Linked DNA regions of Arthrobacter globiformis. The protein of the gene in region 2 interacts with the protein of the main gene of each other region in a pairwise test. Links are inferred from orthologs where the notes say so. Each region holds a gene or a part of one and is shown on either strand. Other genes may lie near its edges.

Evidence for each region.
Region 1: the proteins of ligA (region 2) and leuS interact in binary tests that used the Escherichia coli proteins (3 or more experiments, as listed by UniProt). The link is inferred for Arthrobacter globiformis from one-to-one orthologs.

Annotation. Positions count from the first base shown.
Region 1 is NZ_JAUSYZ010000001.1:3,306,824-3,310,211, forward strand. The notes cover bases 316-3,388. They hold leuS (leucine--tRNA ligase), read right to left. Parts: upstream 3,079-3,388; coding sequence 553-3,078; downstream 316-552. Other genes in these bases: QF036_RS14975 (DegV family protein), read right to left, coding at 316-479. Also shown: more of QF036_RS14975, read right to left, coding at 1-315.
Region 2 is NZ_JAUSYZ010000001.1:1,839,300-1,842,603, reverse strand. Bases 304-3,292 are described here. They hold ligA (NAD-dependent DNA ligase LigA), read right to left. Parts: upstream 2,936-3,292; coding sequence 671-2,935; downstream 304-670. Other genes in these bases: QF036_RS08280 (hypothetical protein), read right to left, coding at 3,013-3,292; QF036_RS08290 (inositol monophosphatase family protein), read right to left, coding at 304-674. Outside these bases: more of QF036_RS08290, read right to left, coding at 1-303; more of QF036_RS08280, read right to left, coding at 3,293-3,304. UniProt on the Escherichia coli protein: DNA ligase that catalyzes the formation of phosphodiester linkages between 5'-phosphoryl and 3'-hydroxyl groups in double-stranded DNA using NAD as a coenzyme and as the energy source for the reaction.

The DNA.
Region 1 (3,388 bases), 1.5 Mb from region 2 along the record:
CCCACGGTGCGGGTGTCCAGCACCTCCACGGGAATCTTCACCCGGCCGGCAGCAAGGCGGGCGGCATCAGCGGTGCCGGATAGGCCACCGGAAATATGAATGGACACAACGGACTCAAAGCCCTGCCGTTCGGCCGCCAGGTAGGCCTGCTCAAACTGGCCCGGCGACGGCCGGGAGGTCTTGACGGGCGTCGCGGCAGCCAGGGCCACCGCGATGGTACCGGCAATGTCGTCCTCGCCCTCGCCGTAGATCTCCTCACCCACCATGACGGGCATGGGGATGACGGCCAGCCGGCCGTTGATGGAGAAGGCCCGCACCCAGTCGGCGGGCAGGGCGGCGGCCGAATCCGTCACCACAGCGGTGCGGACGACGACGGCGGGCTCACCCGTGGGCGGGACCTGGCCCGGCCTGGTGGCCTGGCGGAGACGGACCAGGTGCTCCTTTAACCACAGCCAGGCTGCCGGTTCGCGGTCAATCACGGCACACCCCCTGCAGTTGTTTCCGGCCGCCGGCATTGCCGGCGGCCGGAACCCGGCCAGTCAGTCGGTCCCGTTAGGCCGGGACGATGTTCACCAGTTTAGGTGCACGCACGATCACGGTCCGGATGCCGCGGCCGTCGAGGGCACGCTGAACGTTCTCGGAGGCCAGCGCAAGCTCGCGCAGGTCGTCCTCGGAGATAGCCGGTGAGACCTCAAGCCGGTCCCTGACCTTGCCCTGGACCTGGACCACCGCGGTGATGGTTTCCTGCACCAGCAGCGCCTCGTCGTGCGAAGGCCAGCCGGCGTTGGCCACCGATGCCGGGTGCCCCAGGACGTTCCACAGGTCTTCCGCCGTGTAGGGCGCGAAGAGGCTCAGGATGACGGCGACAGCCTCGGTAGCCTCGCGCACCGCCGGGTCAGCACCGCCGGCGCCCGAGTCGATGGTCTTGCGGGTGGCGTTGACCAGTTCCATCAGCTTGGCCACCACGACGTTGAACTTGTTGTTGTCCAGCAGCTCGGCAGCGTCCGCGATGGTCCTGTGCGTGACCGAGCGCAGCGCGCGGTCACCGGTGCTGAAGTCAACACCGGGGGCGCTGGACACGTCCTGCCCAAGGCGCCATGCGCGGGCCAGGAACTTCGCCGAGCCCGACGGCGAAACGTCAGCCCAGTCGACGTCGTCCTCCGGCGGGGAGGCAAAGATCATGGTGAGCCGGACGGCGTCGACGCCGTACTTGTCCAGCTGCTCGCCCAGGTCAACACCGTTGCCCAGCGACTTGCTCATCGCCTTGCCGCCATTGAGCACCTGGCCCTGGTTGAGCAGGGCGCTGAAGGGCTCGTCCGCTGCCAGGAGCCCCATGTCATGAATGACCTTGGTAAAGAAGCGGGCGTACAGCAGGTGCAGAATGGCGTGCTCGACGCCGCCGACATACTGCCCGACCGGCATCCAGTCGTTGATCTTCGCGGGATCGAACGGACCCTCGGTGTAGTGCGGGGAGACGAAGCGAAGGAAGTACCAGGACGAGTCCACGAACGTGTCCATGGTGTCCGTGTCCCGCTGGGCTGCACGTCCACAGTTGGGGCATTCGACATTGACCCATTCGGCGGCAGCGGCCAAGGGGGAGGTCCCCCTCGGGGACAGTGCCTCGCCACGCAGGTCCTCGGGAAGCGTCACCGGCAGTTGCTCGTCGGGCACCGGCACTTCGCCGCACTCGGCGCAGTGGATGATGGGGATCGGGGTGCCCCAGAAGCGCTGGCGGCTCAGGAGCCAGTCGCGCAGCCGGAAGTTCACAAACTTCTCGCCTGTGCCCTGACCTTCGAGAATTCGGATGGCTTCAGGAATCGCTTCGCTCTTGGGCAGGCCGTCCAGCGTGCCGGAGTTGATGAGCGTGCCCTCCCCCGCCGTTGCCTTGCCCGAGACGGCGGGATCCTCTTCGCCGGTGTCCAGCACCGCGCGCACAGGCAGGCCAAACTCCTTGGCGAAGTCGAGGTCGCGCTGGTCGTGCGCGGGGACGGCCATAATGGCACCCGTGCCGTAGTCGGCCAGGACGTAGTCCGCTGCCCACACGGGCAGCTTCTCACCGTTCAGGGGATTGATGGCGTAGCGGCCGGTGAAAACACCGGTCTTCTCGCGCTCGGTGGACTGGCGTTCGATGTCCGAAAGGGCCTTGACCTTTTCACGGTAGGCCATGAGTGCGTCGTGGTGTTCAGAAGTGACGAGGTCCAGTGCCAGGTGCGCGTCCGCGGCCACCACAAAGAAGGTGGCCCCATACAGGGTGTCCGGACGCGTGGTGAAGACCGTGACTTCGCGCTCGGCACGTCCATCCGACGCCTCGATCACGAAACGAACATGCGCCCCTTCCGAGCGGCCGATCCAGTTTCGCTGCATCGCCAGTACTCGCTCGGGCCAATGCCCCTGCAGCTCGGACATGTCGTCCAGCAGACGGTCCGCGTAGTCGGTGATCTTGAAATACCACTGGTTCAGCGACTTCTTGGTCACCGCAGTGCCGCAACGCTCACAGGCGCCGTTGACCACCTGCTCGTTGGCCAGCACGGTCAGGTCTTTGGGACACCAGTTGACCGGTGAGTCCTTGCGGTAAGCCAGGCCGCGCTCGTAGAAGCGCTTGAACAGCCACTGGGTCCAGCGGTAGTACTCGGGGTCGGAGGTGTGCAGCCGGCGGGACCAGTCGGCGGAGATGGCGTAGCGCTTGAACGAGGCCGCCTGGGTGTCAATGTTGGCGTAGGTCCACTCGCTCGGGTGGGCGTTGCGCTTGATGGCCGCGTTTTCCGCGGGGAGCCCGAACGAGTCCCAGCCGATCGGGTGCAGCACGTCGTATCCCTGCTGGCGCAGGTACCGCGCCACCACGTCGCCCATGGCAAACGCCTCGGCGTGACCCATGTGAAGGTCGCCGGACGGGTAGGGGAACATGTCCAGGACATAGCGTCGCTCCCGGGATCCGTCGTCGGCGGGGGTGAAAACCTTCAGGTCTTCCCACACCTGCGGCCACCGGGCCTCCATCGCCGCGAAGCTGTACGCGCCCTCTTCGGGCATCCCCGCTCCACCTGCTGCTGTTCCGGTTTCGGTCTCCGGCTGAACGCTCACTGCTGCCCTCTTCTGTTCTGTCATGACCCTCTGTCCTGTCACAACGGTCTGATCCCCGCCGCCTGCCGGGAAGGTCTCCCCGGACACACAAAAGCCCCTCGACATGGAGGGGCGGCCGCTCGATAATCCGTATTTGTTCGGGATACCAAGCGGCTAGCTAAGCAGAAGGATCGCACGCATACAGCCACCTTACCGCTTGTCCACCAATACATGGAAACAAGCGCCGGCGGCGGGCAGCCCCGGAAAGGTTGAGGGAAGGCGGCCCCTCGCCCGGGTGTGGTGGGCACCGCGAAGCGGGCGGGGCAGGGGC
Region 2 (3,304 bases):
TTCAGTCCCCGCTCGCCGAAGGCATCGACAGTGCCGTCGGCGACCATGCAGAGATCCAGGGCCGCCGAGCCGAGCCGCCGTACGTCCGCAAAGCCGTCCACGAAGCTCCCCAGCGCCGCAAACTGTTCTGCGCGCACCTCAGGGTCATAGCTGAAGCCGGTGGACAGGATCTGGCCGGTGCGGCCGGGAACCGGACCGGTGAGCTGGAACCGCTTCCCGCCCTGCTCCAGCCACGCGCCCTGTCCCCTTGAGGCGTAGTACACGCGTCCCAGCGCGGGGGCGTGTACGACGCCGGCCAGCCACACGCCGTCGGAATCGGCAACGGCCACCGAGGTGGCGTAGTAGACGATATTGCGGATGAAGTTGGTGGTGCCGTCGAGCGGATCAATGGACCACCGCAGCCCGGTCGGTTCCTCCGGACGGGTTGTCCCGTGTTCCTCGCCGGTGATCGCATCGCCGGGACGCGCGCTGCGGATGGCCGTGCGCACGGCTTCCTCCGCGGCCACATCGAAGGCGGTAACCCAGTCGCCGGCTTCGCCCTTGTTGGTCACCGTCCCTGAGTCCAGGGCTCCGTGGCTGCGTTCGGCGAGAACACCGGCACCGGCGGCCGCAGCCGCCTTGGCTACTGCGAGCAGCCCGTTGAGGTCCCGGGGGTCGGTCAGGTCTTGCGTCATTCGGAGTCCTCCTGGTCGCGCGGATTGGCGGTTGCCTCGGGATCGTCAGCCTCCGCCTCACTATTTTCCCCGGCAGGCGCCGGTCCGTTGGCCAGCAACTCGCGGAACCCGTCCTCGTCCAGCACCGGCAGGCCGAGCTGCTCGGCCTTGTCCAGCTTGGTTCCGGCGTTCTCCCCCGCCACGACGTAGCTGGTGTTCTTTGAGACGGAACCTGCTGCCTTGCCGCCCCGGATGAGAATGGCTTCCTTGGCCTCGTCGCGGCTGAAGCCTTCGAGGCTTCCGGTAACCACGATGGTCAGCCCTTCCAGGGTCCGCGGAACGGATTCGTCCTGCTCGTCCTCCATCCGCACGCCGTCGGCTGCCCAGGTGTCAACGATTTCGCGGTGCCACTCCTCGGCGAACCATTCCTTCAGCGCCGCGGCGATGACCGGGCCCACACCGTCGACGTGCGCGAGCTGCTCTTCCGAGGCCTGCCGGATGGCATCCATCGAGCCGAACGCCGTGGCGAGCGCCCTCGACGCCCGAGGCCCGACGTGCCGGATGGACAGCGCAACCAGCACACGCCACAGCGGCTGGGTTTTGGCTTTCTCCAGTTCAGCGAAGAGCTTTTCGGTGGTGGCCGTCGGCTTCGACGGCGACTTGGCCGTGCCCTTGCTGAAGAAGTACGGGACCAGCTCGAATTCACCCGTGCCCACGCCCCTGGACCGCTTCTCTCGCCGGATGCGGACCGCGGCGAGGTCCTCCCGCGTCAACCGGAACAGGGTGGCCTCGCTGGTCAGCGGCGGGGTTTCGGGCTCGGCCGGCTGGGTCAGCGCGATGGCGGCCTCCCAGCCAAGCGCCTCAATGTCGAAGGCACCACGGCTGGCCACATGGAACACCCGTTCACGCAGCTGCGCCGGGCAGGAGCGCGAGTTGGGGCAGCGGATATCCACGTCCCCTTCCTTCCCGGGGGCCAGCGGCGTGCCGCAGGAAGGGCATTCTGTGGGCATGACGAAGTCCCGGACCGGCGGATCCTGCTGGTCGCGGAGGGCAAGGACCGGCCCCACGATCTCCGGGATGACGTCCCCGGCCTTGCGCAGCACCACGATGTCGCCGATTTTCACGCCCTTGGCCTTGACCACATCCTGGTTGTGCAGGGTGGCCATTCCCACGGTGGAACCGGCCACCTTGACGGGCTCCATGATGCCGAAGGGGGTGACCCTGCCGGTGCGGCCCACGTTCACGGCAATGTCCAGCAGCTTGGTGTGGACTTCCTCCGGCGGATACTTGTAGGCCACGGCCCAGCGCGGTACGCGGGACGTATACCCGAGGGCACGCTGGGTGGCGAAGTCGTCCACCTTGACCACAATGCCGTCGATTTCGTGGGTGAGGCTGTGCCGCTTGTCGCCGTAGCGCTTGATGAAGTCGAGGACTTCCTTGAGGCTCCCGAGGAGCTCGAAGTATGGGCTGGTGGGCAGGCCCCATTCGGCGAGCTGGCGGTAGGTGTCCGACTGGCTTACCGTTGCCAGCCCTTCACGGGCGCCGATGCCGTGGACGTACATGCGCAGCGGGCGCTTGGCGGTTTCCGCCGGGTCCTTCTGGCGCAGCGAGCCGGCCGCGGCGTTGCGCGGGTTGGCCAGGGGCGCCTTGCCGGCCTCGATCAGTGCCTCGTTGAATTCGGCGAAGGCCTGGGATGGAATGAAGACCTCGCCGCGGACCTCCATTTCGGCCGGGAAGTTTCCGCCGCTCAGCTGCTGCGGGATTTCCTTGATGGTCAGCACGTTGTGCGTGATGTCCTCGCCCGTGTAGCCGTCACCGCGGGTGGCCGCGCGGACGAGTTTGCCGTCGCGGTAGAGCAGGTTGACCGCCAGGCCGTCAATCTTGAGTTCGGTGAGCCAGGTGGGGCCGGCGCTGCCGTTGCCGAGCTTGGCGACGCTTGCCTCGGCCTTCGCGATCCAGGCCTCGAGTTCCCCGATGGAGAACACATCCTCCAGGCTGTACATCCGCTGGAGGTGTTCGACTGCGGCAAATGCCGCGGACACTTCCCCGCCAACCTCCTGGGTGGGCGAGTCATTGGAAACGAGCTCCGGATGCAGCGCCTCGAGTTCCTCCAGCCGGCGAAAGAGAGTATCGAACTCGGCATCGGAGACGAGCGGCTCGTCCTCCTGGTAGTACGCGAAGCGGTACTTCCGGACGAGGTCCGCCAGGTTCTCGTACTCATCCCGCACCGACTCAGAGGGAATGGCTTCCGGCTCAAGCTGGTCAGTTCCGGTGGCTGCAATGTCTGTGGGGCCTGATGATGTGCTCACAGACCTATCTTGCCTTACAGCCCGGACATTTTGCCGCGGCGGCGGGCCGCCTACCAGTGACCGGGGCGGTTCCGGCTCCACAGGGCGAAGGCCAGCCCGCCCAGGCCCACCAGCAGGACGCCTCCCATGATGGCGAACAGGCCGAAGATGCCGATGCCGGAACTCTTTTCCACGGACACGACCGCGGCAGCCTGGCTGGCTGCCGGTGTGGCGATCGGTTTGGTCCAGCTGGACTCGGCCATGGTCGTGGACGACGACGGGTCCGGGCTGGAGGAGGCAGAGGTGACCGGAACGGCCGCGGGTGTTGCCACCTGAACAGCGTCGGCCGCCATTCCGCCATTG